DNA from 2 places in the Streptomyces collinus genome. Region 2 is predicted to be linked to the other one. Evidence: riboswitches for the same ligand, from Rfam matches in the RefSeq annotation. Region 2 holds a riboswitch; the other holds the start of a gene.
The links. A riboswitch is a leader RNA that binds a small molecule or an ion and turns the genes downstream of it on or off. The one in region 2 is predicted to bind glycine.
Positions count from the first base shown of each region.

Region 1 (15,801 bases), 4.8 Mb from region 2:
CCGTTGCTGGTCGTCTCCCAGTCGACGGCGAGGATGTCGCCCGCCCGGTCCGGGGCCTTGCTCACGAAGTACTCGGCCTGGGCGGTGAGGTTGCCGGGCCACAGGAAGTGGTAGAAGCCGACGACCAGCCCGGCGTCCCGGGCCCGCTTGGTCTGGGCGGCGAGTTTGGGATTGACGTAGGAGCGTCCCTCCGTCGCTTTGACGAAGACGAACGAGAGGCCGTCGGTGCTGTAGGAGGAGGACTGATAGGCGCTCACATCGATGCCGCGCAGCATGGGGGGCTCCCTGAAGTGCTGTGGGGGAGGGGAGTTGGTGTCCACCACCCTGGCACGGCCTGCCGGGGGATGACGTGGAAACGTCAACTTGGGTGAACCATGGGACGGGTGTCCGCCGCGGTCGCCGTGATCCGGTCCGCCAGGTCCGCGAGGGAGAGCCGTCCCGGCTCGTGGCGCTCACAATCGGACCCCATACCTCCAGGGACGACTTTCGGTCGACCTGCATCACACGGTTCACAGGAATCACACAGGTAGCGCGTCGGAATGTGCGCTTTCTTGTGCAACCGCTTCACGCCAGTCGGCGCGTGAGCCCGGCGTAAACCCTTGTTTCGGGCTGCCGGCCTGTGGCTATGGTGACTGCTGTGCTCGGCGGGACATGACCACCCGCTACGGCACGACTTCAGTGAGCGCCCGGGGGAACCGGCGCCGCTACGGGGGAGGGGAGTTCGTCATGCCACGATGCCGGCAGTCGCCTTCGGTGCCGACCCGGGTCCACGTGGGGACGCCGTCCGGAAGCGGATGGGCCAGGGGGAAGATCTCCGACAGCGGCGGCATCGCCCACGTCGGCCGCCGCTGACGGCGGCGTATCGGCCGGCGGCACGCCGGCCGTCCGCAGGGGACTCGCGCGTCGCCGCCCGGGTGCGGGCGGTGCGGATACCGCCCGCTTCCCCGCCCCGCTTCCCTGCTCCGGGCAGCGCAGCGGGTCCTTCCCCCATCACCTCATGAGCCTTCCCCACCCCTCGCCGACTCCCGGTGTCGTCCGACGGGTGGCGGGCCGACCCGGCAAGGCGCGCGCAAGAGCGCATCGCCTCATTCCCACCACAGTGCTGCAAGGACCTGCCGAACGGCCGGCCCGCAAACAGTCCTGACCAGAAAGGAACAGAGACGTGAAGCCGATGACCAAACTGGCCCTGCCGGCCCTCGCCGTGGCCGGCGGGATCCTGGTAGCCGTCGCGGGCACCAGCCTCGCCCAGGGGGATTCCGGAACGCGGGCCGAGACCGCCGCGCCGGTGGCGAAGGCGTTCGTCGGAGACCCGGAGGATCCGGCCACATGGCGGCTGCCCGTGGAGACGTTCGCGCCGACCAAGGCGCAGACGCGCATGGTCGGCGCCACCCGTGACGAGCTGATCGACGCCTGCATGGACGGCAAGGGCTTCCCCGAGTGGACCCCGGCCCCTGATCTCCCGGACCTCGGCGGAACGACTCTGACCGACTGGCGGTACGGCATCCACGACGCCCAAGACGCTCAGGCGCACGGCTACCACCCGGACCCGGCGGCACAGAAGGCGTACGACGACGCCCTCGCCCGGGACAAGTCCGGCGACACCGACCGCGCTGTCCTGCGCTCCTGCGTCGACCAGGCGGACGGCGGTGTTCCCCGCCTCGCCGTGTCCCCCCTGGTCAATCAGATCGGTGGCTACTCCTACCAGACGGCGCGTGAGGCACCCGAAGTGCAGAAGGCGTTCCAGCAGTGGTCGGAGTGCATGAAGACCAAGGGCTTCGCCTACGCCCAGCCGATGGACGCCGCGGAGGACTCCCGCTTCCTCACCGCCGACGAGGCGACCGAGCTGGAGAAGGACACCGCGGTGGCGGATGTCGCGTGCCGGGACAAGGTCCACGTCGAGAAGACGTGGTTCGACGCCGAAGCCCGCATCCAGGAGCAGGAGATCAGCAAGAGCCGAGCGGCACTCGATGAGCAGCTGGCCGGCATCAAGACGGCCGTGGCCAAGGCACGAGCCCTCGACTGACCACCGAACGACGTCAGGAGATCACAGATCATGTCCCATCCGGTCAAGCGGGCCGCAGTCGTCGGTGCCGCCCTCGCCGCCGTGTTCACCATGTCCCCGAACGCCCAGGCGCTGGACGGTGACCACCACAACCTCTACTCCCCGTCCGCATGTGACGATCACTGGAGGTCGGCGTTCTCCTTCCACATCTTCTTCAACTCGAACCTGAAGGGTTCGTACCGCAACATCGGTTACTCCGTCTACGACTTCGGCTCGCTCAAGGCGGGCGCGGGTGACCCCAACCACTACCCCCTGCGGTTCTGCCAGATGGGCGCGTCCGCTCCGTGGCCCGGTTCCAACCAGAAGATCAAGAACAACGCCGCATCCGCGAGGAACGACCACTACAAGTACATCGGCCGCGTCTACTACCGCAGCGGCTACAAGGGCGCGCAGGACGTGCTGAGCCCGAACGAGACCATCGGCAAGTTCTCGAAGGTCTACAACGAGAACGCCTCTTTCAAGTGGACCAGCTCCTGACCGGCATTCGCATGCCGTTCGTCGACCGGCGCGGCCTCCGTGTCCCTGAAGGCCGCGCCGGTATCTCAGTCGTGCTCGACAAGTCCCCATTGGAGGATGGCAGTTGAAAGTTCGCAGACCGGGCCGTGCCGGGATCGCGGGCCTTGCGGCCACCGCGGTCCTGACCGGACTCATACAAGCCGCGCCGGCGTTCGCAGAGACCGGTCCCCCCGACCCGAAGCCGTCCGGGAAGCCGTCGTCCGATCCGCCCACGCGGGTGCCGGATCCCGGGGAGAAGCTGGGGAAGGGCTGGAAGACGTCGGCGGACCGGGCCGTGACCACCGCGGCGGACAGCGGCGGCTTCAAGGTCCTCGTGGCGGACAGCGAGGACGCCTACCGGTGGCGGACCGTCGCCTCGCTGGCGGAGCCCGGCATGCCGGCGGACACGTGGATCGGCAACTCCTGCGTCATGGACCGTGATCACGCCGCGGTCGTGTACGCGCCGCGTACGTTCACGAACAAGCCGGACCTGATGCAGGGCGGTGCGTTCACCGCGGTCGTCGACCTGAAGTCCGGCCGGGTCACGAAGCTGCCGTTCACCGGCTCGCTGGCCTACTTCGACCCGTCGTGCAACCCCGAGACGCGCACGGCCGCGTTCACCGCGTCGCGCGACAGCAAGACCCGGCTCGTCACCGTCGACACCGGCGGCAGGACGACCGGCGACACCACGGTCACGGGGCAGGTGACCTCGGCCGTCCCGGTGAAGGACGGCCTCGTCGCCGCCCACGGCCGTCACCTGGTCCACGTCGACCCCGTGGACCAGAGCCTCCGCAAGCTGGCTGCCGCGGACAGCGTGCCGTTCGACATCCGGCCCACCAGCGAGGGGATCGCCTTCCTCGACCACAGTGGCGGCACGGCGCGCGCCAAGCTGTGGAAGGGCCAGGGCACACCGTCGACGCTCGGCTCGGGGAAGCTCGGCGACCTGGCGCTCGAACAGGGCGCCGAGGGCCGGGCCTTCCTCACCGGCGACACCACGGACGCGAAGCTCACGGGTACCGCGGTGGCGCGCCTGGACGTCCCGGCGGACACGGACGTGTCGAGCCACGGCCGACTGGCCGTCGACCCCGTGCTGATGCCCGGCGTGCGTGCGGGCCTGGACCGGATCGGGAACGCGGGCAAGGGTTTCACCAAGGCCGAACCCTCGTCGCGGGCGCGCACGTCTCAGGACCCCACCGACTCGGATCCCGCGCCGCCGACCGTGACCAGTGTCGCGACCGCGACCGGCGAGAAGATCACCCTGACGCTCGCCGACACCACCAGCGGCACGGGCAAGGAGTCCTTCTCGCCCGCCCTGGGCGCGGCCGGCAAGAGCGGGCGGGCGCCCGAGAGGAGCGGGCGGGCGGCACAGGCGCCCGACCCGCACAATCCGGTCGACACGGACCGCTGGTGCTCCATCCCGCGTAACGACGTCAAGGGACTGGCGCTGCAGCCGACTCCCAACCAGGTCGAGTGGGCCGTCAACATGGCGATCCGCGGCGAGCTGCGCTCGAAGTGGATCAAGCAGGGAGGCTGGCGCGCGGGCCTGGGTACCGTGGACCCGCAGGGCCTGTTCCCGGCCCCGACGCTGAAGGGCAAGACGGGCGCGCGTATCCCCGCCCAGGTGCTGCTGGGCGTACTCGCCCAGGAGTCGAACCTGTGGCAGGCCGAAGGCGGTGCCATCCCCGGCCAGATGGGCAACCCGCAGGCCGCGATCGCGGGCTTCTACGGGCACAAGGGGGAGACGTCCGAGGCGTACTGGAGGATCAACTGGAACCTGTCCGACTGCGGCTACGGGGTCGGCCAGGTCACCGACGGCATGCGCCTCGCCGGCCTGGAGAAGCCCGGTGAGACCTCCCTGCCTCCGGCGAAGCAGAAGGCCGTTGCTCTGGACTACTCGGTCAACATCGCCGCGTCGATGTACATCCTGGCGGACAAGTGGAACCAGGTGCACACCGCCGGGCAGACCATCACCGTCAACAACGACGACCCGTCGAAGCCGGAGAACTGGTTCGCCGCGCTGTGGAACTACAACCTCGGCTTCAACGAGAACAAGGGCGACGGCAAGCCGTGGGGCCTGGGCTGGTACAACAACCCCGCGAACCCGTCCTACCCCGCCTCGCGGCACCCGTTCATGTCCAGCCCGCGTGACGCCGCCAAGCCCCAGAACTGGCCGTACCAGGAGAAGGTGATGGGCTGGTCCGCCTGGTCCATGGACACCGGCTACTCCTACGCCACCGACGGGCGGCAGGACTGGCCCGGCGAGTCCGGGTTCTCCAGCGCCGGTTTCCGGCCGGCCTGGTGGATCAACCCGGGCCAGCGCGACCTGGTCAAGCCGCCTCTGGACGCGTTCTGCAACGCCACCAACAACTGCAACTCCGCCAGCCCGCCGGACTGTCCCGACGCCAAGTGCTACGAGAAGTACTGGTGGCGCGGATCGAACGTGACGTGGAAGAAGAACTGCGACGCCGACTGCGGCAACGAGAGCATCAAGTACGTCACGCTGCGCGAGGAGCCGGGCCGCGGCACGCGGCTGAAGCACGGCACGCCGGAGTGCGGTGCCGCCCCGGCCGGGGCGCTGATCGTGGAGTCCGTCCCGGACAACCTCGACACCCACAGTTCCTGCGGATCCTCGGGCACCGACACAGGGAACTTCCAGTTCACGTTCCATCCCAACCCCGCGGCGACCGGCCCGGGTCTGGGCCCGTACGAGGCCAAGGGAGACCTGCACCAGATCGGTGGTGGGCACGGCGGCCACTTCTGGTACACGCACACCCGTGACGCCGGTCATCTCGGCGGCCCCGGCGGCCGGATGACCATCGACGGCACCTGGACCCTGGACCGCAGCGTCGAGTGGGCCCGCGTCTACGCGCACCTGCCGGACACCGGGGCGCACACCCAGCAGGCCCACTACGTGATCAAGGGAGTCGCGGGCGGTGAGCGCCACCGCTACGTCAACACCCACTTCAGTAAGAACACCTGGGTCGAACTCGGCGTCTACCGCTTCACCGGCACCCCTCGGGTGGAGCTGACGAACACCACCGACGACGGCACCGCGGACGAGGACGTCGCCTGGGACGCCGTCGCCTTCCAGCCGCTGTCGGGCAAGCCGAAGCACATGGTCGTGGCCATGGGCGACTCCTACACCTCCGGTGAAGGTGCCGGGTCCTATTCACCCGAGTCCGACAGGGGCCACGGGAAGAGCAGTTGGAACGCGTGCCGGCGCAGCGACAACTCCTGGCCGCGCAAGATGAAGTTGCCCGGTCAGAGCACCAGCATCGGCGATGTGTCGCACAAGGGAAGTGCCACCGTCAGCTTCCTGGACGTCAGCTGCTCCGGCGCGAAGACCTCGCAGCTGACCCCGGGAGATCCCACACCCTGGGGAGGGATGGGCAACTACCGCGAGAAGAGTCAGATCGACTCCGGAGTCCTCAGCCCGGACACCACGCTGGTCATGCTGACCATCGGCGGCAACGACGGAGACAACTTCACCAAGGCCATCACGGACTGCTACGTCGTCACCTTCGTGTGCGACGCGGACGACTACACGGGCAAAGTCGACCAAGCGGTCCTGGACACAGGGGGCCTGATCGACGCCATCGCGGTCGCCGCGCCGAAGGCACAGATCGTCCTCATGGGCTATCCGCGCCTGGTCAATGACGCGGTGTGCGTGACAGCCGGCAACCAAGCCCTGAACCAGCTGGCCGACCACGTCCGGGACAAGCAGAAAGCCAAGGTGGCCGAGCTGAGCAAGGCCGGGACCAAGGTGGCCTTCGCCGATCCGATACCGGCGTTCCAGGGCCACGGAATCTGTGACAGCGACGAGTGGATCAACCGTGTCGTCGCCGGCCCGAACGGTGACGGCGACTTCCACGACGGCGACCCGGCCAACCAGGTCCCGTGCCTGCCCTGGCCCGGGGAGAACGTCTGTGCCAGCCTGGAGTCGTTCCACCCGAAGAACGCCGGTACCGCGGGCTACGCCCGGGTCATGGAACAGGCACTGGCCGGTATCGGATACAAAGGCAGCTAGTGGGACCTGACACAACCGGCGGTGCGGTGGTCACGGGGCGGGCGAACCGCCTCGTGACCACCGGCTGCCTGACCATGCTGACGGCCTTGATCGTCGTTCTCGGCATCGTCGTCTCCTGGCTGTGGTACCGGGCCTGGCACGACGGGAACGTCAACAGGGAGCGCGACGAGAAGGCGTTCGCCTCCATCGGGAAGCAGGCCCGTGCCACGGCTCACGACACGGCCCGCGCACTCGGCACGAGCGGCACCACCGACGCCGACGCCCTCACCGAGGTGGTCTGGCGGCACACCGAGGCTCCCGTGATCGCCTACGACGCGTCCCGTCGCGAGTTCACCGCCACGGACGCGAGAACCGCCCAGTACGACAACAGGCTCTTGCTCCCCGGTGGCGGGCCCGTCGAGGTGACCCGGTGCTTCGTCTTCACCTACACCTACCGCCCCGGCCAGGCCTGGACGTCGAGGATCTCCGAGCGGGACGACGACGTGTGCCGTCCGGGCACAGAGATCGGCCACAGGGTCCGTCTGGCGCTGCAGCGCATCTCGAGCATGTACGCCGGGGACTTGACGCGCGCCGGGGTACAGAATGCCCTCGACCCCACCGGGCGGGGTTCCTTCGACGTCAAGAGCGTGGTGCGTGAGGGCGACATGACGACCGTCTCCGCCGTCGTGTCGAGTTCGGGGCAGGCGGTCGACCAGTGCTACCGCTTCACCCGGCCCGCCCCGGGCGGCGACGGCCGGGGTCCCGCCACCGCGGTTCCCGCGTCCTCGTGCTGACCCGACGGCGGTGACGCACGGCGAGGGCCGACCAGTGCCCTCATCGTGTTGACCGCCTCCGGCAGTCGGTGCTGGAGTCGGGGGGTGGACAGCATCCCCGCCAACCGGCGGCTCTGGAACCGGATCAGCAGCGCCTACCAGCACGAGCACGACCCGCAGATCGGCGCCGCGCCGCGGCTGTGGGGCATGTACTCCATCCCCGACGCGCACCTGCGGGCCCTTGGTGACGTCACCGGCAAGCGCGTCCTCGAACTCGGCTGCGGCGCCGGACAGTGGTCCAGGGCGCTCGCCGCCGAGGGCGCCACCGTGGTCGGGCTCGACCTGTCCGAGGCCCAACTCGCCGCAGCGTCCCGCGCCATGGGAGCGGCCCGCTACCGGCTGGTGCAAGGCGCCGCCGAACAACTCCCCTTCGCCGCAGACAGCTTCGACCTGGTGTTCTGCGACTTCGGTGGGCTCAGCTGGGCGCCCCCGCACCTGGCCGTCCCACAGGCCGCACGCGTCCTGCGCCGAGGCGGGCGCCTGGTGTTCAACGTCGCCAGCCCATGGTTCGAAGCGTGCTACGACGAAGCCGCCGGCCGCGTGACCACGACGCTGCAGCAGGACTACTTCGGGCTGAACACCATCGCCGAAGACGACGGCGCGACCAGCTATCAGCTCACCTACGGCGACTGGGTCAAGGTCCTGCGCGGCGCGGGTCTCGTCATCGACGACCTCATCGAGCCGCGGCCCGGACCCGGAACACCCAACGGCTACAACGAAACCGACCCGCCCGACTGGGCACACCGCTGGCCGGCGGAACTGCTCTGGGTGACCCACAAACCGTAGGTACCGCCGCGCCGAGACGTGAAGGCACCCCGCGCCGGACAGGAACCCCCTAGCACTCGATGATGTTCACCGCCAGCCCGCCCCGGGCCGTCTCCTTGTACTTCACCGACATGTCCGCGCCGGTGTCCTTCATCGTCTTGATGACCTTGTCCAGGGACACCTTGTGGGAGCCGTCGCCGCGCATGGCCATCCGGGCGGCGGTGACGGCCTTGACCGCGGCCATGCCGTTGCGTTCGATGCAGGGGATCTGGACCAGGCCGCCGACCGGGTCGCAGGTGAGGCCGAGGTTGTGCTCCATGCCGATCTCGGCGGCGTTCTCGACCTGCTCCGGCGAGCCGCCGAGGACCTCGGCCAGGGCCCCCGCGGCCATCGAGCAGGCGGAGCCGACCTCGCCCTGGCAGCCGACCTCGGCGCCGGAGATGGAGGCGTTCTCCTTGAAGAGCATGCCGATGGCGCCCGCGGCGAGCAGGAAGCGGACCACGCCCTCCTCTTTTTCTTCTTCGGAGGCGGAGCCCGCCGCGAAGTTGACGTAGTAGTGCAGGACCGCCGGGATGATGCCGGCGGCGCCGTTGGTGGGGGCGGTGACGACCCGGCCGCCGGCGGCGTTCTCCTCGTTGACCGCCATGGCGTAGAGGGTGATCCACTCCATGGCGAGGGCCAGCGGGTCGCCCTCGGAGCGCAGCTTGCGCGCGGTGTTCGCGGCCCGGCGGCGCACCTTGAGACCGCCCGGCAGGATGCCCTCCTGGGACAGTCCGCGCGCCACGCAGTCCCGCATCACCTGCCAGATCTCCAGCAGCCCCTCGCGGATCTCCTGCTCGGTGCGCCAGGCCCGCTCGTTCTCCAGCATCAGCGCGGAGATGGACAGGCCCGTCTCCTCGGTCAGGCGCAGCAGCTCGTCGCCCGTGCGGAAGGGGTACTTCAGCACGGTGTCGTCGAGCTTGATGCGGTCCGCCCCGACCGCGTCCTCGTCGACGACGAAACCGCCGCCGACCGAGTAGTACGTCTTCGTCAGCAGCTCCGCGCCCGAGGCGTCGTACGCCCACAGCGTCATGCCGTTGGCGTGGTACGGCAGGGCCTTGCGGCGGTGCAGGACCATGTCGTCGTCGAAGGAGAACGCGATCTCGTGCTCGCCGAGCAGGTTCAGCCGCCCGCCGGTCCTGATCGCCTCCACCCGGTCGTCGGCGCTCGTGACGTCCACCGTGCGGGGCGAGTCGCCCTCCAGGCCGAGCAGCACCGCCTTGGGCGTGCCGTGGCCGTGGCCGGTCGCGCCGAGCGAGCCGTACAGCTCCGAGCGGACCGAGGCGACGGACCCCAGGAGCTCCTCGTTGCGCAGCCGCCGGACGAACAGGCCCGCCGCCCGCATCGGGCCGACGGTGTGGGAGCTGGACGGGCCGATGCCGATCGAGAACAGGTCGAAGACCGAGATGGCCACGGGGGAACTCCTGACTACGGGGGTGGTGCAGAGGGGGTGGGTGCCGCGCCCGCTCGTGACGGGCGGCGGCACCCGAAAGGTTTCTTCTTTACTTGTTCAGACCCGGGTACAGCGGGTGCTTGTCGGCCAGGGCCTTCACCCGGGCCTTGAGGGCCTGCGCGTCGTAGGCCGGCTTCAGCGCCTCGGCGATGACGTCCGCGACCTCCGCGAAGTCCTCGGTGCCGAAGCCCCGGGTCGCCAGGGCCGGTGTGCCGATCCGCAGACCGGACGTCACCATCGGCGGACGCGGGTCGTTCGGGATCGCGTTCCGGTTGACGGTGATGCCCACCTCGTGGAGGCGGTCCTCGGCCTGCTGTCCGTCCAGCTCCGAATGGCGCAGGTCGACCAGGACCAGGTGCACGTCCGTGCCGCCGGACAGGACGTCCACGCCCACGGCCCGGACGTCGTCCTTCACCAGACGCTCGGCCAGGATGCGGGCACCGTCCAGCGTACGGCGCTGGCGTTCCTTGAAGTCCTCCGAGGCGGCGACCTTGAAGGCGACAGCCTTGGCGGCGATCACATGCTCCAGCGGGCCGCCCTGCTGACCGGGGAAGACGGCGGAGTTGATCTTCTTGGCCAGTTCGGCCGTGGAGAGGATCACACCGCCGCGGGGGCCGCCGAGGGTCTTGTGGGTCGTGGTGGTGACCACGTGCGCGTGCGGCACCGGGTTGGGGTGCAGCCCGGCCGCTACAAGACCGGCGAAGTGGGCCATGTCGACCATCAGGTACGCGCCGACCTCGTCCGCGATCCGGCGGAACTCCGCGAAGTCCAGCTGCCGCGGGTAGGCCGACCAGCCGGCGACGATCAGCTTCGGCCGGGACTCCTTCGCCAGCCGCTCGACCTCGGCCATGTCGACCCGGCCGTCGTCGCCCACGTGGTAGGCGACGACGTCGTAGAGCTTGCCGGAGAAGTTGATCTTCATGCCGTGGGTCAGGTGCCCGCCGTGCGCGAGGTTCAGACCCATGATGGTGTCGCCCGGCTTGAGCAGCGCGAACATCGCGGCGGCGTTGGCCTGGGCGCCCGAGTGCGGCTGGACGTTGGCGTGCTCGGCGCCGAACAGCTCCTTGATGCGGTCGATCGCGATCTGCTCGACCACGTCGACGTGCTCGCAGCCGCCGTAGTAGCGGCGGCCCGGGTAGCCCTCGGCGTACTTGTTGGTGAGGACCGAGCCCTGCGCCTCCATGACCGCGACCGGAGCGAAGTTCTCCGACGCGATCATCTCCAGCGTGGACTGCTGGCGGTGCAGCTCGGCGTCGACGGCGGCGGCGACCGCCGGGTCGAGCTCGTGCAGGGGTGTGTTCAGGACGGACATACGACTCCTCAGCCCGCGGAGAACGCGGTGTACTCGTCGGCGGAGAGCAGGTCGGCCGGCTCGTCCGAGATCCGCACCTTGAACAGCCAGCCGCCCTCGAAGGGGGCCGAGTTCACCAGCGACGGGTCGTTCACGACGTCCTCGTTGACCTCGGTGACCTCACCGGAGACGGGGGAGTACAGGTCGGACACCGACTTGGTCGACTCCAGCTCGCCGCAGGTCTCGCCGGCGGACACGGAGTCACCGACCTCGGGAAGCTGGACGAACACGACATCGCCGAGCGCGTTGGCCGCGTGCTCCGTGATGCCGACCGTCGAGACGCCGTCCTCGGCGGCCGACAGCCACTCGTGCTCCTTGCTGTAGCGCAGCTCTTTGGGGTTGCTCATGGCCTGGATTCTCCTGTACGCGCGGGAGTGCTGTGGAAGGGGGGACTACTGGTGAGCTGGGACGACGGGCCCGCGGCCGCTGGCGCGGCCCTCCGGCCAGTGTCTACTTCTGGCGCTTGTAGAACGGCAGCGCCACGACCTCGTACGGCTCGTGACTGCCCCGGATGTCCACGCCCACGCCGGCCGAGCCGGGCGTGGCGTGCGTGGCGTCGACGTACGCCATCGCGATCGGCTTGCCGAGGGTGGGGGAGGGGGCTCCGGAGGTGACCTCGCCGATCACCTCGCCGCCGGCGACGACCGCGTACCCGGCGCGCGGCACCCGGCGGCCCTCGGCGACCAGCCCGACCAGCACGCGCGGCGGGTTCTGCTCGGCGCGGGCGGCGGCCTCGCGCAGGGCCTCGCGGCCCACGAAGTCGCCCTCCTTCTCGAACTTCACGACCCGGCCGAGCCCGGCGTCGAAGGGCGTGAGGGAGGTCGACAGCTCGTGCCCGTACAGCGGCATGCCCGCTTCCAGGCGCAGCGTGTCGCGGCAGGACAGCCCGCACGGGACCAGGCCGACGCCCTCGCCGGCCTTGGTCAGGCCCTGCCACAGCTCGACGGCGTGCTCGGGCTTCACGAACAGTTCGAAGCCGTCCTCGCCGGTGTAACCGGTCCGGGCGATCAGGGCCGGGACGCCCGCGACGGTGCCGGGCAGCCCGGCGTAGTACTTCAGGCCGTCGAGGTCGGCGTCGGTCAGGGACTTCAGGATCCCGGGCGACTCCGGTCCCTGGACGGCGATCAGCGCGTAGGCGTCCCGGTCGTCGCGGACCTCGGCGTCGAAGCCGGCGGCGCGCTCGGTCAGCGCGTCCAGGACGACCTGGGCGTTGGAGGCGTTGGCGACCACCATGTACTCGGTCTCGCCAAGGCGGTAGACGATCAGGTCGTCCAGGATGCCGCCGTCGGGGCGGCAGATCATGGTGTAGCGGGCGCGGCCCGGCTTCACGCCGCCGATGTTGCCCACCAGGGCGAAGTCCAGCAGCGTGGCGGCCTGCGGGCCGGTGACGGTGATCTCACCCATGTGGGAGAGGTCGAAGAGGCCGGCCTTCGTGCGCACGGCGATGTGCTCGTCGCGCTCGGAGCCGTAGCGCAGGGGCATGTCCCAGCCGGCGAAGTCGGTCATCGTCGCACCGAGCGAACGATGCAGGGCATCGAGCGCGGTGTGACGGAGTTCTCCTGTACTGCTCACGGTCGGTCGTCTCCCAGGGCAATGACGGGCGAGGTCGTTCCTCCCCATCTGTCATCGGAACCTGAGAGGTTCGCCATGACCGCGCTGGTCCATGGCTTGCACCTTGGGTGGAGCCGGCCTGCCGGGGCAGGGGAGGGCCCGCTTTTCAGATGTGCCTCGCCCGCGCGGTAACGGGGCCTGAGAGATTCAAGGGAGGGACTTGCTCCTTCGGCGCCCCAGCGACAGCTGCTGCTGGGGACTCTCCCGCGCGGATTCAAACGGCCGGTATGCAGTTGGCGCGCACATCATTGCACGCATCCTTCCGGCGCGGCAGGGGGACCTTTCACAGGGAGTGCACGAGTCCCGCCCGCCGGACACGGCGACCTGTAGCAGCCCTGTTGCAGGACGAGAACGTAAATGAGAGGCCTGCGGCATTACCTTCTCTTTACACTCGGCGGGGATGGGACTCCGTACCTGGCCCCAGGGGAGGACGATCACGGTGAACAGGACCACCGCGTACGCGACGACGGGCATCGCGCTGCCCGAGCAGCCGGCCGTTCCGGCCCGGGCGGTCCGCGCCCCGGCGCCGGCACCGGTCGTCCGTGACCTGCGCGACCGCGCCGGCCGCAGCCCGCACGCGCTGCTGTTCGGCCCCCGCGACCTCGTCGTGGTCACGGGCCTGCCCGGCAGCGGCAAGTCCACGCTGATGCGGCGCACCGTGCCGGGCCGGCGCATCGACTCCCAGGACACCCGGGACCGCTGGGCCCGCCGCATGCCGCGCGCCCTGCCCTACGCGCTCTACCGCCCGCTCGTCCGCCTCGCCCACTACGCCGGGCTGCGCCGCGCCCTGCGCACCGGCGAGGGCGTCGTCGTGCACGACTGCGGCACCCAGGCCTGGGTCCGCCGCTGGCTGGCCCGCGAGGCCCGCCGCCGGGGCGGCACGCTCCACCTGCTCCTCCTCGACGTCCCCGCCGAGCAGGCCCTGGCCGGCCAGCGCGACCGGGGCCGCGGCGTCTCGCGCTACGCGTTCCTGCGCCACCGCGCGGCCAGCACCCGCCTCCTGCACGCGGTGGAACGCGGCGACCTCCCCTCGGGCTGCGGCTCGGCCGTCCTCGCCGACCGCGACGCGGCGAACGCGCTCCAGAGAATCGGCTTCACGGGCTGAGGGACCGGGGCGGGGGGAAGGGCAGGGGGAGAGGGCGACGGGGCGGCAGGCTGCTTCTGCGTACCGCAGGGATACCGAGTGCCGGGCTGCTGCCGGGGCGTCGGTTGCCGGGGTGGTGGCTAGGTGACGCCTGCTGCCGGTTGCCGGGGCGCCGGCCAGGTGACGCCTGCCGCCGGTTGCCGGGGCGGTCATGTGACGCCTGCCGCTGGACCCTGGGGGTCGGCTGACGCCTGCCGCTGGACCCCGGGGCCGGCTACGTGACGCCTGCCGCTGGACTCCGGGGCGCCGGACGCTGGAGTGCGGTCACCTGCCATTGATCGTCGGCGACCTGACGCCTGCGGCTGGACCGGGGGCGTCGGCCACCCGGCCGCCGGCCGCCGGGCCGTCGGGCCGCCGGGCCGTCGGGCCGTCGGCCGTCGGGCCGCCGGGCCGTCGGGCACCTGCCATCGGCGACCTGACGCCTTCCCTCGGACAGGGGATGCCGGTTGTCGGGGCGTTGGCCACTGCCATCGGCGACCTGACGCCGGATCGGGCATGCCGGTTGCCGGCTGCCGGGGCGTCGGGCACCTGCCATCGGCGACCTGACGCCTTCCCCCGGACAGGGGATGCCGGTTGTCGGGGCGTTGGCCACTGCCATCGGCGACCTGACGCCGGATCGGGCATGCCGGTTGCCGGCTGCCGGGGCATCGGCCACCTGCCATCGGCCATGTGACGCCTGCCGCTGGACAGGGGACGTCGGCGACCTGACGCCTGCCCGCCGGGCCGGGGCGTCGCCCCCGGGCGCCGGAGCGCGGCCCCCTGCCACCGGTCCCGGACGGCGTTCCCGGACTCAAGAGCCTCCCCCTGCGGTCGTGCACACCGCCTCGTCCGCTGTCCCGGCTCCGGGCCCCGGCCCGGGGGGCGCACGGCCCAGGCGACGGACCCGTCGCAGCCCCGTCCGTCGCAGCCCCTCCGGGCGGAGGCCGGCCCGGGGTCCGCGGTCCGGTCCCGCGCCGGCGGGGCGCCGACCCGGTCCCGCGCCCCGGTCCACGGACCGGCCTCCGCATCCGCCACGCCCTCCCCGTCCCGTCGGGTCCAACACGGCCCTGCCTCCCCGCGTCCCGCAGCCGTTAGCCTTTGAGCCACAGCAGTGGTTCCAGGCAGGCGGTAGGCAGATGGACATCCCGGCGGGCTTCTCCGCGGACTTCCCGGCGCAGACGCAGACCCACCCGCACGGCGGTTGGCCAGGCAACGAGCTGGAGGAGGTGCTCTCGGCCTCCCTCGGCGCCGGACCGGCGGCCGGCGGACGGATCGTCGAGGTGCTAGGCCGCAGCTTCGTGTGGATTCCGCTGCCCAGCGGCGGCGGCCCGCACAGCGGCCCCCTCGACCTGCCCGGCATCGAGATCGACGGCCAGGCGTTCGTGCCGGTGTTCAGCTCCGAGGAGCAGTTCCGCCAGGTCGTCGGCTCCCACATGTCGTACACCATCGCGCCCGCCGTGGAGTTCGCCCGCGGTCTGCCCCCGCACGCGGGCATCGCCGTCAACCCGGGTGGCGTGGTCGGCATCCCGCTCCCGCCGCCCGCGGTGGCCGAGCTGTGCCGGGCCGGCCGGACCCCGCTGGACGGCCCGGCGAGCGGCGGCCGGGTCCGCCTCTTCGAGCCGGACTGGCAGGAGGACCCGGTGGACTTCCTCGCCGCCGCCTCCGCGGAGTTCGAGGCGACCGGTGTCGTCGTCACGGCCCGCCGCTGCCTCGCGGCCATCGAGACCGCCGCCCCCGTGATGTTCGTCGGCGTCGAACTCTCCCAGTGGGAAGGCGACCTGCGCGCCCTCCCCCTGGACGCCCTCACCCGCGCAGTCAGCGCCGTCCCGGCCCCCTGGCCGGTCAACCTCGTCCTCCTGGACGTGGCAGAGGACCCGGTGGGCGCCTGGATGCGGGACCGGGTCCGGCCCTTTTTCCAGCGGTAGGGCAGCCCACTCAGGGGCGCGAGGAACGGCGCGATCAACCACACACGACCCGCACTCGCCCGACGGCGTCAATCCCCGGGCTCCCCTGCGGGCTTAAGCTAGGGCACCGTCGAGGCGTTGTACGAAGGGGCGGTAAAG
Region 1 is NZ_CP133771.1:6,149,477-6,165,277, forward strand. It holds gene RFN52_RS28155 (GH25 family lysozyme) at 1-275, opposite strand, end outside; gene RFN52_RS28160 (hypothetical protein) at 1,163-2,023, shown strand; gene RFN52_RS28165 (hypothetical protein) at 2,054-2,539, shown strand; gene RFN52_RS28170 (SGNH/GDSL hydrolase family protein) at 2,643-6,584, shown strand; gene RFN52_RS28175 (hypothetical protein) at 6,584-7,357, shown strand; gene RFN52_RS28180 (class I SAM-dependent methyltransferase) at 7,442-8,182, shown strand; gene RFN52_RS28185 (L-serine ammonia-lyase) at 8,232-9,614, opposite strand; gene glyA (serine hydroxymethyltransferase) at 9,703-10,965, opposite strand; gene gcvH (glycine cleavage system protein GcvH) at 10,974-11,351, opposite strand; gene gcvT (glycine cleavage system aminomethyltransferase GcvT) at 11,455-12,576, opposite strand; glycine riboswitch at 12,615-12,731, opposite strand; glycine riboswitch at 12,732-12,832, opposite strand; gene RFN52_RS28205 (AAA family ATPase) at 13,055-13,720, shown strand; gene RFN52_RS28210 (enhanced serine sensitivity protein SseB) at 14,875-15,663, shown strand.
Region 1: linked by a shared signal. The riboswitch ahead of gcvT (glycine cleavage system aminomethyltransferase GcvT) and the one ahead of gcvP (aminomethyl-transferring glycine dehydrogenase) in region 2 are both predicted to bind glycine.

Region 2 (15,801 bases):
ACGCCGGGATCCACGAGTACTTGTCGGTGTAGTCCCACAGGGTGATGCCGACGCATCGGCGTACCGCCAGGCACGCCTCGGTCAGGTCGGCGTACCACTGGGCCTGCTGGGTCAGCTTCTCCTCGGTCGCGGGCAGCTGCATCCGGATGTCGACCTCGGTGAGCGCGGTGTCGAGGCCGAGCCGGGAGAAGCGGCGGAGGTTGTCCTCCAGGGTGGCCGGATAGCCGTACTGCAGGGCCAGATGAGCCTGGAGGCCGATGCCGTGCAGCGGGACGCCCGCGGCCTTCAGTTCCTTGGCCAGCCGGTAGTAGGCGTCGCTCTTCGGGCCGGTCGCCTCGATGTTGTAGTCGTTGAGGTACAGCTTGACCCGAGGATCGGCCTGGTGAGCCCAGCGCAGCGCATCGGCGATGTAGCCGGGGCCGAGCGTCTTGTAGAAGACCGACTCCCGGTACGTACCGTCCTCGTTGAACGCCTCGTTGACGACGTCCCAGGCGAACACCTTGCCCCGATAGTGCCGTACCTCCGCCTGGATGTGCTTCTTCAGCACGGCCCTCAGCTCCGGGGCCGTCCACTCCCTGCTGGTGAGCCATCCGGGCAGCTGGCTGTGCCAGACCAGGGTGTGACCGCGTACCTTCTGCCGGTTGGCCCGGGCGAGGTTCACGATCTCGTCGCCCTGGGAGAAGTCGAACACGCCCTGCTCGGGCTCGGTCGCGTACCACTTCATGCCGTTGCCGGGTGTGATCTGGTCGAACTCGCTGCCGAGCAGGGCCTTGTACGGCCCGTCCACGAGCTCGGGGTTGTCGGTGGCGCTGCCGAAGTAGCGGCCGTGCCGCTGGGCGAGGTCGGCGAGGGTGGGCTGCTGGTGATCCGCGTGGGCGGGGGTGCCGGCTGTGATGCCGGCGGCGACCAGGAGCGCGGCGACGGCGCCGGCGAGTCTCAGACGGGTGGTGCGCATGGTGCGACTCCTCACGACAGGTGGGTGGGCAGAGCCGTACGTTGGCGGAGCGCGTCAGCCCTTGGTGGCGCCGGCGGTGAGGCCGCCGACGAGCTGACGCTCGGCGACCGAGTAGAAGGCGAGTGCGGGCACCATGGCCAGCACCAGATAGGCGAAGACCTTCGCGTACTCGGCGGAGTACTGCCCCTGGAACTGCTGGACGCCGATCGGCAGCGTCCACCACTGCGCGTCGGTGAACACCAGCAGCGGCAGGAAGAAGTTGTTCCAGCTGGTGACCACGGCCAGCACGGAGACGGTGCCGAGCGCGGGCCGGGCCATGGGCAGCAGCACCCGCCAGAAGAAGCCGAACGGAGTGCACCCGTCGAGCGTGGCGGCCTCTTCCAGCTCACCGGGGATCTGCCGGAAGAAGCCCCGCAGGATGATGATCGTCATGGGCAGTCCGAAGGCGGCCTGCGGGAGGATCACGCCGAGGGGGTTGTCCAGCAGGTCCAGGGAGCGCAGCAGCAGGAACAGCGGCAGGGCGGCCACCGCGAAGGGGAACATCAGCCCCATGGTGAACAGCGTGAACAGCGCTTCCCGGCCCCGGAAGGCGAACCGCGCGAAGGAGAACGCCGACAGGGCGGAGACGGCGACGATCAGGACGGTCGTGCCCACCGCGATCAGTGTGCTGTTGCCGATCAGCCGCCAGAAGTCCCCCGAGCCGAGGATCTGGGTGTAGTTGGAGGTGACCCACGACTCGGGCAGACCGACCGGGTTGCGGGAGAGTTCGTCGGTGGACTTGAAGCCGGAGAGCACGGCGTAGAGCAGGGGGACGGCCATGACCGCGCCCACTGCGGTGAGGACGAGGTGCAGGCCCCAGGTCCTGCCGCCCTCACGGGTCTTCTGACTGGCGGTCACTTTCCGTCCCCCCGCATGGTCGTGGTGGCCCCTTCGAGATCGCGCCGGAGCACGAACCGCTGGTAGGCGAGGGCGAAGACGAGGCTGATGCCGAACATGACCACACTGATCGCGCTGGCGTAGCCGACCTGGTAGCGCTTGAAGCCGTACTGGAACATGGTCACGGCCATGGTTTCCGAGTGGTGGTCGGGACCGCCCGCGGTGGTGACCCAGACCAGGTCGAAGAGCTGGATGGACCCGATGACCGCCAGGAACACGCTGATGCGCAGGGTGGGCGCGAGCAGCGGCAGGGTGACGTTGCGGAACCGCTGCCAGGCGCTCGCCCCGTCGATGAGCGCCGCCTCGGTCAGTTCCCGGGGGACGGCCTGAAGCCCGGCGAGGTACAGCATCATGTGGAAGCCGAAGTACTTCCAGGTCATGACCAGGAAGACGGTCGCCATGACGGTGGACGGATCCGCGAACCACTCCCCGCCCAGCCCCTCCAGTCCTACCTTGCCGAGGACCTGGTCGGCGAAGCCGTCGTCCGGGGCGAAGATCATGCCGAAGAGGATTCCGGTGATCGCCTCGGACAGGACGTAGGGGGCGAAGAACAGCATCCGGTAGACCGCCCGGCCGCGCATCCGCTGGTTGAGCAGCACGGCCATGGCGAGCGCGAACGGCAGTTGGAGGGCGAGCGACAGCACCACCAGGACCAGACAGCGCCACAGGTCGCCGAGGAAGACGTCGTCCTGGAGGAGCCGGGTGAAGTTCTCGCCGCCGATGTAGTCGGAGGGCATGCCGAAGCCGCCCCAGCGGAAGAACGCGGCGTACAGGGCGAACAGCATCGGCAGCAGCACGAGCCCCATGAACAGCACCAGGGCGGGGAGTTGGAAGCCGGCCGCGGTGAGCCAGTGCAGCGCGCGTCGCCGGGTCCGCCCCGGGGGCCGCCGGTCAGCGGCCGGGGGCGGGGCACCGGCGCCGCGGCCGGCCCGTTTGTCCGGCAGGAACGTGGAGGTCATCGCCGGCTACTGCTCTTCCTTCGCGGTCTTCGTGATGGACTGGGCGACCTGCCCGGGCGACTTGGAGCCGGCGATGAGCGCGGCCACACTGTCGTTGACCTCCTGGCCGACGGCGGGCGCGTAGGCCTGGTCGAGGTAGAGCTGGAAGCCGGTGGCCGCCTTCAGCTGAGCCTGTACGGCCTTGATGTTGGGGTCGGCGATGGCGCTCTCGGCCGCGGGGACCACGGGCAGCACGCCGGTCTTCTTGACCAGTTCCAGGTCGGTCGCCTCGGACGCGAAGAACTTGAGGAAGTCGACGGCCTCCTGCGGGGCTCCCCGGCGCAGGGCGTGTCCGCCGCCTCCGCCGAACACCTCGGTGATGGCGCCCTTGCCGCCCTCGACCGCGGGGAACGGGAAGAAGCCGAGGTCCTTGCCGAGGCCCTTGCCCGCGTCGGCCTGGACCGTGGGCGCCCACTGGCCCATGAGCTCCATCGCCGCCTTGCCGTTGCCGACGGTGGCGGCCTGGCCGGTGGGTGAGGAGTAGGCGGCGCCGAGGAAGCCCTTCTGGAACGGCTGGAGTCCGACGAGTTCCTCCAGGTGCTCGCCCGCCTCGACGAAGGGGGCACCGGTGAAGTCCTTGTCGTCGTAGGCCTTCTGGAGGGCTTCCGCGCCGGCGGTGCGCATCGCCAGGTAGGCCCAGTAGTACATGCCGGGCCACTTCTCCTTGCCGGCCAGCGCCAGCGGGGTGACCTCGGCGGCCTTGAGCTTGCGTACGGCGTCGAGGAAACCGTCCCAGGTGGTCGGGGGCTCGGCGATGCCGGCCTTCTCGAAGAGCGCCTTGTTGTACCAGAAGCCGATCATGCCGATGTCGAACGGGATGCCGTAGACCTGGTCGTCGAGCAGGTAGGGCTCCTTGGCGACCGGCAGCAGGGCCTCGCCCCACGGTTTGGTGCGGTCCGTGAGGTTCTCGACGAGCCCGGCGTCGACCTGCTGCTTCAGCACGCCGCCGCCCCAGGTGTGGAAGATGTCGGGCAGCTTCCCGGAGGCGGTCAGGGCCGTCATCTTCGACTTGTAGGCGTCGTTCTCCATCTGGACGATCTTTATCTTGACCTTGGGGTTCTGCGCCTCGTACTTCCGGGCGAGGGCAGCCCAGACGGTCTTGGACGGCTCGGTGGTGGAGATGTTCCACCATTCGACCGTGGTCGTCCCGGACGACCCTCCGTCCGAGTCCCCGCCGCATGCGGTCAGTGCCGTCATCCCCAGACCGGCCGCGGCGGAGGCCGCCAGGAAGCCGCGTCGGGACAGTGCGGGGTCGCCCATCATGCGCTCCTCGAAAGTTTCGAAGTAGTTCCAGAAAGGTTCGCTGCTGCCGCACCCTAGAGACAGCGGGTAAACGGTGGCAACCCCTCGTGCACGCTGAATCTTGCGTCAGGACATCGACGGGGAGGGCTGACGAAACATTCGGCTCGTCAGGCGAACGTTACGAAGCTGCCCTGATCGCGATCACACAGGGTGTCCGCCCAGGAGCCGGAGACCGACCCCCCACACCGCGCGAGCCGAGCCGCCGAACGCGCTCTCAGCTCGCGTTTCTGCATCCGCGTCCGCCCCGGCCGCGAGTCTTAACGGAAGCTTGACGCGCACGACCCCCGCATTCAGGGGCCACGGCATCACGCTCCGCTTACGCTGATCGGGCCGTCCAGTGATGGCCGGAACCACGCTGAGTCCGCACATCGGGAGCACGTCGATGGCCACCACCGAGCACCCGGCACCGAGCCCTCCGGAGCCCCCTTCACCCAGCCGTCTGCGCAGCTGGATGCTGGAGGGCCTGTCCGACATGGGCAAGGGCGGCGGCCACACCGGGCCCCATGCCGAGCCGGAACCCCCGCACCGGGGCCAGCCCTGGTGGCGGGTGATGTGCCTGACCGGCGTCGACTACTTCTCCACGCTCGGCTACCAGCCGGGTATCGCGGCCCTCGCCGCCGGACTGCTGTCGCCGATCGCGACGATCGTCCTCGTCGTCGTCACGCTGGCCGGGGCCCTGCCCGTCTACCGCCGCGTGGCCGAGGAGAGCCCGCACGGCGAGGGCTCGATCGCGATGCTGGAGAGGCTGCTCTCCTTCTGGCAGGGCAAGCTGTTCGTGCTGACCCTGCTGGGCTTCGCCGCCACCGACTTCCTCATCACCATCACCCTGTCGGCCGCCGACGCCTCCACCCACCTCGTGGAGAACCCGCATCTCACCGGCGTCCTGCACGACAAGCAGATGCTGATCACCCTGATCCTGGTGGCGCTGCTGGGCGCGGTGTTCCTCAAAGGCTTCCTGGAGGCGATCGGTGTCGCGGTCGCCCTCGTCGGTGCCTACCTCGCACTGAACGTGGTCGTGGTGATCGTCGGCCTCTACCACGTCATCACCGCGGGTCATGTGGTCACCGACTGGTCGAGCGCCCTCACCACCCAGCACAGCAACGTCTTCGCCATGATCGGCGTCGCCCTGCTCGTCTTCCCGAAACTGGCGCTCGGCCTCTCCGGGTTCGAGACGGGCGTCGCCGTGATGCCGCACGTCAAGGGCGACCCGGACGACACCGAGGCCCGGCCGACCGGCCGCATCCGCGACACGAAGAAGCTGCTCACCACCGCCGCGCTGATCATGAGCGTCTTCCTGATCACCACCAGCTTCATCACCACCCTCCTCATCCCGGAGAAGGAGTTCGAGGCGGGCGGCCAGGCCAACGGCCGGGCGCTCGCCTATCTGGCGCACGACTACCTGGGCAACACCTTCGGCACCGTCTACGACGCCTCGACGATCGCCATCCTGTGGTTCGCCGGCGCCTCCGCGATGGCCGGCCTGCTCAATCTGATGCCGCGCTATCTGCCCCGCTACGGCATGGCCCCGCACTGGGCCCGTGCCGTGCGGCCCATGGTCATCGTCTTCACACTGATCGCCTTCGTGGTCACCTGGATCTTCGACGCCGACGTCAACGCCCAGGGCGGTGCCTACGCCACCGGCGTGCTGGTCCTCATCAGCTCCGCGGCGATCGCGGTGACCATCGCCGCCCGCAAGGCCCGGCAGCGGAACTGGACGGTCGCCTTCGCGGTGATCTCCGCGGTGTTCCTGTACACCACCGTGCTCAACGTGATCGAGCGCCCGGACGGCGTGAAGATCGGCGCCTGCTTCATCGCCGGCATCATCCTGGTCTCCCTGCTCTCACGGCTGGCCCGGGCGTTCGAGCTCCGTGTGACCAGCGTGACGCTGGACGACATGGCGGAACGTTTCGTCCGGGACATGGCCAGCCGCCGGATGCGGTTCATCGCCAACGAGCCGGACCGGCGCGACATCGCCGAGTACCGCGACAAGATCGAGCAGATCCGGCAGGACAACGACGTGCCCGGCCAGGAGGACTTCGTCTTCGTCGAGGTGACGGTCACCGACCCGTCCGAGTTCGAGGCGGGCCTGACCGTACGCGGGGAGGTGCTGCACGGCCGCTACCGTGTGCTGACCCTGGAGTCGTCCTCCATCCCCAACGCCCTGGCCGCGCTGCTGCTGCACGTCCGCGACTCGACGGGGTGCACCCCGCACATCTACTTCGAGTGGACCGAGGGCGGGCCCTTCGCCAACTTCCTGCGCTTCTTCCTGTTCGGCCAGGGCGAGGTCGCCCCGGTGACGCGCGAGGTCCTGCGCGAGGCGGAGCGGGACCGCAAGCGGCGGCCGAGGGTGCACGTGGGCTGAGTCAGGCCGTCGCGCTCCTCCTGCCGAAGCCCCTGCGCGGCGAGCGCACGACGAGCTGCCCGTAGGTGACCTCGCCGGTGATCCGTACCCGCAGCCGGACGGGGGCGTCGGCCGGCCGACGCGCCTTGAGCGCCGAGTAGTTCATCACCAGGCCGTCGGTGTCCACGACGACACCCGGCCTGGTCAGCAGTTTCAGGGAGCCGGCGCGCAGGTCCAGGTCGATGTCCAGGGTGTCGTGTGTGATCACCGCGTCGGTGAAGTCGAGCGTCACCTCGCCCCACGCCGAACGGATCTCCAGCCGCCGCGGCACCACCCAGCCGTCGCCCCGCCGGGTCGAGGCCCCCTCCTGCCGGATCCGGACCACGCCGTCGGCCTCGGCGGGCGTCCCGCCGACGGGCACGGGCAGGTCCTCCGTCAGCACGGCGAGTTCGCCCATCGTCCGGGCGGACAACGCGGCCTCCAGCCGCTCGTCGAGCTCTTCCAGGGTGAGCCGGCCGTCGCCCGCGGCGACGCGCAGCACATCCACGGCCCGGTCCCGGTCCGCGTGCGACGCCCTCACCTCGGGCGATCCACCGGTCCGCACGATCTCCGCCGCCATCACTCCACCCCGATCCCCCGGGCACGGCACCCGGCCCACCAGTCGGGACTAACGCTATATCGCGTTATACCCAACGGCCAACCCCGCATCCGCCGTTCCCTTCCCGCGCGCCTATCGTGACCGGCATGCAGTCCTACACGATCGGCCAGGCAGCACGGCTGCTCGGCGTGAGCCCGGACACCGCCCGCCGCTGGGCGGACGCGGGCCGCATCACGACCCACCGCGACGAGACCGGGCGACGGCTCATCGACGGGCGGGACCTGGCCGCGTTCTCGGTCGAACTGGCCCGGTCCGGCTCCGCCGAGGAGGACACGACGTACACCTCGGCCCGCAACGCGTTCCCGGGCATCGTCACCGCGATCAAGCTCGGCGACGTCGCCGCCCAGGTCGAGATCCAGGCCGGCCCGCACCGGCTCGTCTCCCTGCTCACCCGCGAGGCGGTGGAGGAACTGGGCCTGGAGGTCGGCATGGAGGCGACGGCCCGTGTGAAGTCGACGAACGTCCACATCGACCGCGTCTGAACCCCGAGGGGAGGCGGAGGCGACGCAAGCGCACACCTGCCAGGGCGAACACCGCCATCGGGCTACCGTGCACCCATGAGCCTGAGCATCCGCAACCAGCTCCCCGGCACCGTCACCGCCGTCACTCCAGGCGAGGCCATGGCGACGGTCAGGGTCCGCCTCACCGGCGGCCAGGACCTCACCGCGGCGATCACCCGCGAGGCCGCGGAAGAGCTCCGTCTCACCCCGGGCGCCACCGTGCGCGCCCTGATGAAGTCGACGGAGGTCTCCCTGGCCACCGCGCCGGTCGAGGGCCTGTCGATCCGCAATCAGCTCCCCGGGACGGTCACGGACATCGCGGCCGGCGACGCGATGGCGTCGGTCCGCGTCACGGTCGAGGGCGGCGAACTGACCGCCGCGATCACCCGGGACGCGGCGGACGACCTGGCCCTGTCCCCCGGGATCCCCGTCGTCGCCCTGATCAAGGCGACCGAGGTGTCACTCGCCACCCCCTGACGAGCCCGGAGACGGCGGGAGGGGCCCCGCACCGCGGAGCCCCTCCCGTTGACCGGTCGGCCGATCAGTCCTCGTACGCGTCCAGCGGCGGGCAGGAGCACACCAGGTTCCGGTCGCCGTAGGCCTGGTCGATGCGGCGCACCGGCGGCCAGTACTTGTCGGCGGTCGACACCCCGGCCGGGAAGACGGCCTCCTCACGGCTGTAGGCGTGCTCCCACTCCCCGGCGAGCGCGCCGGCGGTGTGCGGAGCGCCGCGCAGTGGGTTGTCCTCCGCGGGCCACTCGCCGGAGCCGACCTTCTCGATCTCCGCGCGGATGGCGATCATCGCCTCGCAGAACCGGTCCAGCTCGGCCAGGTCCTCCGACTCGGTCGGCTCGATCATCAGCGTCCCGGCCACCGGGAACGACATGGTCGGCGCGTGGAAGCCGTAGTCGATCAGCCGCTTGGCGACGTCGTCGACGCTCACACCGGTCGCCTTGGTCAGCGGGCGCAGGTCGATGATGCACTCGTGGGCGACGAGCCCGCCGGGACCGGTGTAGAGGACCGGGTAGTGCGGCTCCAGCCGCTTGGCGATGTAGTTGGCGCTGAGCACGGCCACCTGCGTGGCCCGCTTCAGCCCCTCGCCGCCCATGAGCCGGACGTACGCCCATGAGATGGGCAGGATGCCGGCCGAGCCCCAGGGAGCCGCCGAGATGGGGCCGACGCCCGTCTCCGGGCCGGCCTCGGGCTGCAGCGGGTGGTTCGGCAGGTAGGGCGCGAGGTGCTCACGCACCGCGACCGGGCCGACGCCGGGGCCTCCGCCGCCGTGCGGGATGCAGAAGGTCTTGTGCAGGTTCAGGTGCGAGACGTCGCCGCCGAAGTGCCCCGGCTTGGCGAGCCCGACAAGAGCGTTGAGGTTGGCCCCGTCGACGTAGACCTGCCCGCCCGCCTCGTGCACCTGCGCACAGATGTCGGCGACGTGCTCCTCGAACACACCGTGCGTGGACGGGTACGTGATCATCAGCACGGCCAGCTGGTCGCGGTACTGCTCGATCTTCGCCCGCAGGTCATCGACGTCGATCTCGCCGTCCTCGGCGGTCTTCACGACCACGACCTTCATGCCCGCCATGACGGCGCTGGCGGCGTTGGTGCCGTGCGCGGACGACGGGATCAGGCAGACGGTGCGCTGCTCGTCCCCGTTGGCCCGGTGGTACCCGCGGACGGCGAGCAGACCGGCCAGCTCACCCTGAGACCCGGCGTTCGGCTGGAGGGAGACCTTGTCGTAGCCGGTGACCTCGGCGAGGCGGTCCTCCAGCTCGTGGATGAGGGTGAGGTAGCCCCCTGCCTGCTCGGCGGGCGCGAAGGGGTGCAGCTGCCCGAACTCGGGCCAGGTGACCGGCTCCATCTCGGTCGTCGCGTTGAGCTTCATCGTGCAGGAGCCCAGCGGGATCATGCCCCGGTCGAGCGCGTAGTCGCGGTCGGCCAGCTTGCGCAGGTAGCGCAGCATGGCGGTCTCGGAGCGGTGCTGGTGGAAGACGGGGTGGGTCAGGTAGTCGTCGGTACGCAGCAGCGCGGCCGGCAGCCCGTCCTCGGTCGATGCGTCCAGTGCCTCGACGACACCTTCGACACCGAAGGCGGCCCATACGGCACGCAGCTGGGCCCGCGTCGTGGTCTCGTCGCAGGCGATCGAGACGCGGTCGGCGTCGACGAGGCGCAGGTTGACCCCGTTGTCACGGGCGGCGGCCACGACCTCGGCGGCCCGGCCCTCGACGCGCACGGTCACCGTGTCGAAGTAGGAGCCGTGCACGACCTCGACCCCGCCGTTCGCGAGTCCGGCGGCGAGGACGGTGGCGTACCGGTGGGTGCGCCGCGCGATGCCCTTCAGGCCCTCCGGACCGTGGTAGACGGCGTACATGCCGGCCATGACGGCGAGCAGCACCTGCGCGGTGCAGATGTTGCTGGTGGCCTTCTCACGGCGGATGTGCTGCTCACGCGTCTGCAGCGCCAGCCGGTAGGCCTTGTTGCCGTCGGCGTCCACGGACACGCCGACGAGCCGCCCGGGCAGGCTGCGCGCCATCTTGTCCTGGACTGCCATGTAGCCGGCGTGCGGTCCGCCGAAGCCCATGGGGACGCCGAAGCGCTGCGTCGTGCCGACGGCGATGTCCGCCCCGAGCTCACCGGGCGACTTCAGCAGCGTCAGCGCCAGCAGGTCGGCGGCGACGGTGACGAGCGCCCCGAGCTCGTGCGCCCGGTCGATGACCGGCTTGATGTCCCGCACGGCACCGGAGGCGCCCGGGTACTGGAGCAGCACGCCGTTGATGTCGCGCTCGGCGATGTCGGCGGGGATGCCCTCGCTCAGGTCGGCGACGACGACCTCGACTCCGGCCGGCTCGGCGCGGGTCTGGATCACGGCGACGGTCTGCGGCAGCGTGTCCGCGTCGACCAGGAACAGGCCCTTCTTGTTCTTGCCCAGGCGCCGCGACAGCGCCATGGCCTCGGCGGCCGCGGTGCCCTCGTCGAGCAGGGAGGCGCCGGAGGTCGGCAGACCGGTCAGCTCGGCGACCATCGTCTGGAAGTTGAGCAGCGCCTCCAGCCGGCCCTGCGAGATCTCCGGCTGGTACGGCGTGTAGGCCGTGTACCAGGACGGGTTCTCCATGACGTTGCGCATGATGACGGGCGGCGTGAAGGTGCCGTAGTAGCCGAGGCCGATCATGGAGCCGAGGACCTCGTTGCGGTCGGCGAGGGAGCGCAGCTCGGCGATCACCTCGGCCTCGCTGCGGGCGCCCGGGAGGTCCAGTGCCTCGGTGCTCTTGATCACTGCCGGGACCGCGGCGGCCGTGAGCTCGTCGAGCGACCCGTAGCCGACGTGGGCGAGCATCTTGGCGCAGGCCTCGTGGTCGGGGCCGATGTGGCGCTGCTCGAAGGGGACTGCCTCTTCGAGCTCGGAGAGCGGAATGCGGTGGGCGGTCATTACGGAGGCCTCCTGGTCGACACGACCTGCGAGGGGCACCACGGCACGGGTACCCGGACGGCCTCCCCCTCTGTCATCTCAACCTGAGAGCTTCACCGGATCGCCCGAAGGCCTCCGGCTTTCACCGTCGGTGAGAGCGGACGCCGTCGACACCCGCCCTGCTTTCCAGAGTGACCTCGTCCGTGCGGTACGTGAGCCTGAGAGATTCCGGGGAGGATTTGCTCCTTCGGCGCCTCCGATGGTGTCTGGAGGACTCTCCCGCACGGGGTCAACAGCCGCTGCCAGCGTACCAGCGAGGTCAACGCACGAACCGTCGAGTGGCCGCATCCCCACTTGTACCGTTTTGTAGTGTTTACGGATGAGGTGCGACCAGCTGGAGGGCCCGTGCGAACCGATATCGATCCGCGCAACCTGATCGGCCGCAAGGCGTTCGACCGCAACGGGACCAGGATCGGCACCATCGACGAGGTCTACCTCGACGACGCCACCGGCGAGCCGGAGTGGGCGGCCATACGGACCGGTCTGTTCAGCAGGGACGCATTCGTCCCCCTGGAGCCCAGTGAACTGATCGAGGGCGCCCTGCACGTGCCCTTCGAACGCGCCCTGATCAAGGACGCCCCCGACTTCGGCGTCGGCCGTCACCTCTCCCCGGAGCAGGAACTGCAGCTCTACCACCACTACGGTCTCGACGTCGCCGCCCCGCCCCCGCTCCCGGACCACGACTTCGGCAAGCTGGCGGGCACCGACGAGACGGCCTGAGCCGCCGTCCCGGGCGCTTCGTCTCCCCCTTCGGTCCCTCGTAACACCAACGGCAGCGGATCGGCCGCCTCCAGATCCGGGTCGTCGACCCGGAAGGTCCGCACGCGCCCGGGCTCCGAGTCGGGCGTCTCGAACCGTACGGTGACCCGCCCGAGGCCGCTGCCCTGCACCCATCCGTGCCCGAACTCGGCGTGCCGCACGTCGTGCCCGGCGGGCCACCGCCGCTCGGCGAGCGACGGCTGCTCCTCGGCCGCCGCCACGGCGTGCTCCTCGACCGGGCCTTCCGCGACCGCCCGCTCCCCCGCCGCCTGGGCGAACAGGTCCTCCTGCGTGTAATCGGCGAGGCCGCTGACCCCCACCCCGAGGAGCCGCACCCCACCGGTCGTATCGACCGAGTCCAGCAGTCTGGCCGCCGCCTCGCGGATCACCCCGGGATCGTCCGTGGGCCCGCGCAGCGTCTCGGACCGGGTGAGCGTCGAGAAGTCGTACCGCCGCACCTTCAGCACGATCGTCCGCCCGGACAGCCCTGCCCCGCGCAGCCGCCGTACGCACCGCTCGGCGAGCCGCTGCACCTCCAGCCCGACCCGTGTCCGGTCGTGGATGTCGACGTCGTAGGTGTCCTCGACCGACACCGACTTCGTCTCGCGCTCCGCCACCACGGGCCGGTCGTCCCGCGCCAGCGCCATGGCGTGGAGACCGTGCCCGTGCGCCTTTCCCAGCAGCCGGACCAGTTCGTCCTCGCCCGCCTCGACGATCTCCTCGACCGTGGTGATCCCTGCCCGCCTCAGATGGTCCCCCGTGGCCGGCCCCACCCCCGGCAGCGTCCGCACCGACATCGGCGCGAGCATGGCCCGCTCCGTCCCGGGCTCGATCACCACCAGCCCGTCGGGCTTGGCCTCCTCCGAGGCGATCTTCGCGAGCATCTTGGAGGCGGCGAGACCCACCGACCCGGTGAGCCCCGTGACGGCCCGTATGTCCGCGCGCAGCTTCACCCCGGCCAGCCGCGCCGACCGCTCGTCCCAGGCCACGCCTCCGGCCTCCAGATCCACGAACGCCTCGTCCAGGCTCAGCGGCTCCACCAGCGGCGACAGTGCCCGCAGCAGCTCCATCACCCGCTCGCTGATCGACCGGTAGAAATTGAAGCGCGGCACGAGATACGCGGCGTTCGGCGCGAGCCGCCGGGCCTGCCCCATGGGCATCGCCGAATGCACCCCGAAGACCCGCGCCTCGTACGACGCGGTCGCCACCACGCCCCGCGGCCCGAGCCCTCCCACCACCACGGCCTTCCCGCGCAGACTCGGCTTGGACGCCTGCTCCACCGAGGCGAAGAAGGCATCCATGTCGAGATGCAGGATCGTGGGCGCGGTTCTCACAACTCCGATGCTGCCCTACGCCACTGACAACGCCCCGCGCGACCGCCCTGAACGCCCCACGCGACCGCTCCGAACGCCCAACGGGAAACCGCTTGCCTCCGGTGCGGAAACGTCCCGCCTCCTGCGGCCGCGTGCGGTCCTGCGCTGCCGGACGGCTCAGACGGCCCGATTCCGCCGACGCGCCAGCTCGTCCGCGGGATTGGGCCCGACCAGGGTCTCGCCGGTGTCGATCCGCTCGCCGTGCAGCTGGGACAGCGCGCTCTCGACGTCCCGCCACACCACGCCCACGGCGATCCCGAACACACCCTGGCCTCCCTGGAGCAGGGCATGGACCTCGTCGGGCGAGGTGCACTCGTAGACCGTCGCGCCGTCGCTCATCAGCGTCATGCGCTCCAGATCGCTGAAACCGCGTTCCCTGAGGTGGTGGACGGCCGTACGGATGTTCTGCAGGGACACCCCGGTGTCGAGGAACCGCTTGACGATCTTCAGGACGACCACGTCCCGGAAGCTGTACAGCCGCTGCGTCCCGGACCCGTAGGCGGGGCGCACGCTCGGCTCGACGAGCCCCGTGCGGGCCCAGTAGTCCAACTGCCGGTAGGTGATACCGGCGGCCGCACAGGCCGTGGGGCCGCGATAGCCGATCTGCTCGGACGCCATGGACGTCGTCCCTCCGCTGCTCGGCACCGCACTCGGTCGCTGCGGAGCGTGCTCGGCCGCGCCTCCGGGCTGAGGGCATCCCCCGCCCGGGAGGGGCCGTGAGCCGGGGGGAGGGTACGGACCGCTCGCCCTGAGACTGCGCTCGGGGCCGCCCCCAGCCGTACCGTCGCCGCTGCTTCTCACGCCGACCTCCGTCCTTGACCTGCCTTCTCGACGGTAGGCAGTCACCAGGGGTGCGTCAACGATCGCCACACTCGCCACGCCGAGTGATAATCACCCTGAGAGTGGTTTCCCGTGCCCCACCGCGGGGAAAGGCTAGCCGAATGTGCTCGGCGCAAGCCGTGTGACGCTCTCCATCGCCTCCGGCACATGCGGGCATTTCACCCGTCCCACATACGGCGGGCGGCCCCGCCACGGACCACATCGTCCGCCGGGCCGCCCACACGCCTTCTCAGGCCGCTGCCCCTCCCGAGGCGCTCACTGGCTACTGCTGCCGAAGTCCTCCGGGGAGATCTGGTCGAGGAACTCGCGGAACTTCTCCACCTCGTCCTCCTGCTCGTCCGGAATCGCGATGCCGGCGTCGTCGAGCACCGTGTCACTGCCGTAGATCGGCGTCCCGGTGCGCAGCGCGAGCGCTATGGCGTCGGACGGGCGGGCGCTCACCTCGACGCCGCTGGCGAAGACCAGCTCCGCGTAGAAGACGCCCTCACGCAGGTCCGTGATGCGCACTTCCGTGAGCTCCTGGCCGACGGCTTCCAGCACGTCCTTGAACAGGTCGTGAGTCAGCGGCCGCGCGGGAGCCATGCCCTGCTGGGCGAAGGCGATCGCCGTCGCCTCCCCCGGCCCGATCCAGATGGGGAGGTAACGGTCGCCTCCCACTTCACGCAGCAGCACGATCGGTTGGTTGGAGGGCATTTCGACCCGGACACCTACGACATCGAGCTCGTTCACACAGCAACCCTAGGCCGTGCTCGGGACGTTTGGGTAGTCGGGCCGGTATCGGGCGCCTGATCCGGCCCCCTGCGCGCCCACCTCAGGGCAGCCGCACGCCGAGCGCCGTCCGCACCAGCGCGGCGTGCAGCTTCACCGTGAGCCCCGCCAGCTCCTTGGTGCGGGCCTCGGCATGAGCCCTGGTCTGCGGGTTCCGGTGCCGCCTCAACGGGGCCACCACCTGGTCCACGAGCCCGGCCTCACGGTCCGCGGCGGCCTTCATCGCCCGCAGGTGCCGCGGCTCGATCCCGAACCGCCCGAGCTCGATGACGAGCAGGGCGACGGTGACCGCCTCGGCGTCATAGGCACCGTCCTCCAGGGGGGTGAGAAGACCGTAGGACTCCCACTCCTTGAGCTCCTGCTCGTCGACATCCGCGGCGGCGAGCAGCGCGTCCCGCCCGATCCTGGCCGCCGTGGGCCCCTCGGACGGCTCGGCTGCGGACTCTCCGTCCCGCTGACGGCCCACCACCGGCAGCGGTACGGCCTCACCGCGCTCCATGGCCGCCAGGTGCTCCCGGATCACCTTCAGGGGCAGATAGTGATCCCGCTGCATCCTCAGGACGTGACCGAGGCGCTCGACGTCATGGGCGCTGAACTTGCGGTACCCCGACGGGGTCCGCTGCGGCTCGATGAGCCCTTCCGACTCCAGGAAACGGATCTTGGAGATGGTCACTTCGGGAAACTCGTCGCGCAGCGCGTTCAGCACCGCGCCGATGCTCATCAGCCCACTGTCCGTGGCGGCGGCGCCGCGCCCGGCACCGCCGCTCGGTTTTTGCAGCATGGACCTTCCCTGACGGATGGACCCTCGCTGGGGTCTGCCCGGACGGAGCCGGTCAGTAGCCCCGCTGGCTGGCGTAGAAGACCAGCCGGTACTTGCCGATCTGCACCTCGTCGCCGTTGTTCAG
Region 2 is NZ_CP133771.1:1,353,113-1,368,913, forward strand. It holds gene RFN52_RS06065 (endo-1,4-beta-xylanase) at 1-955, opposite strand, end outside; gene RFN52_RS06070 (carbohydrate ABC transporter permease) at 1,010-1,774, opposite strand; gene RFN52_RS06075 (carbohydrate ABC transporter permease) at 1,849-2,850, opposite strand; gene RFN52_RS06080 (extracellular solute-binding protein) at 2,857-4,149, opposite strand; gene RFN52_RS06085 (APC family permease) at 4,574-6,553, shown strand; gene RFN52_RS06090 (DUF1707 SHOCT-like domain-containing protein) at 6,555-7,151, opposite strand; gene RFN52_RS06095 (TOBE domain-containing protein) at 7,277-7,672, shown strand; gene RFN52_RS06100 (TOBE domain-containing protein) at 7,748-8,167, shown strand; gene gcvP (aminomethyl-transferring glycine dehydrogenase) at 8,232-11,117, opposite strand; glycine riboswitch at 11,293-11,388, opposite strand; gene RFN52_RS06110 (PRC-barrel domain-containing protein) at 11,502-11,876, shown strand; gene RFN52_RS06115 (DNA polymerase IV) at 11,795-13,249, opposite strand; gene RFN52_RS06120 (MerR family transcriptional regulator) at 13,406-14,089, opposite strand; gene RFN52_RS06125 (bifunctional nuclease family protein) at 14,384-14,857, opposite strand; gene ftsR (transcriptional regulator FtsR) at 14,940-15,677, opposite strand; gene RFN52_RS06135 (zinc-ribbon and FHA domain-containing protein) at 15,730-15,801, opposite strand, start outside.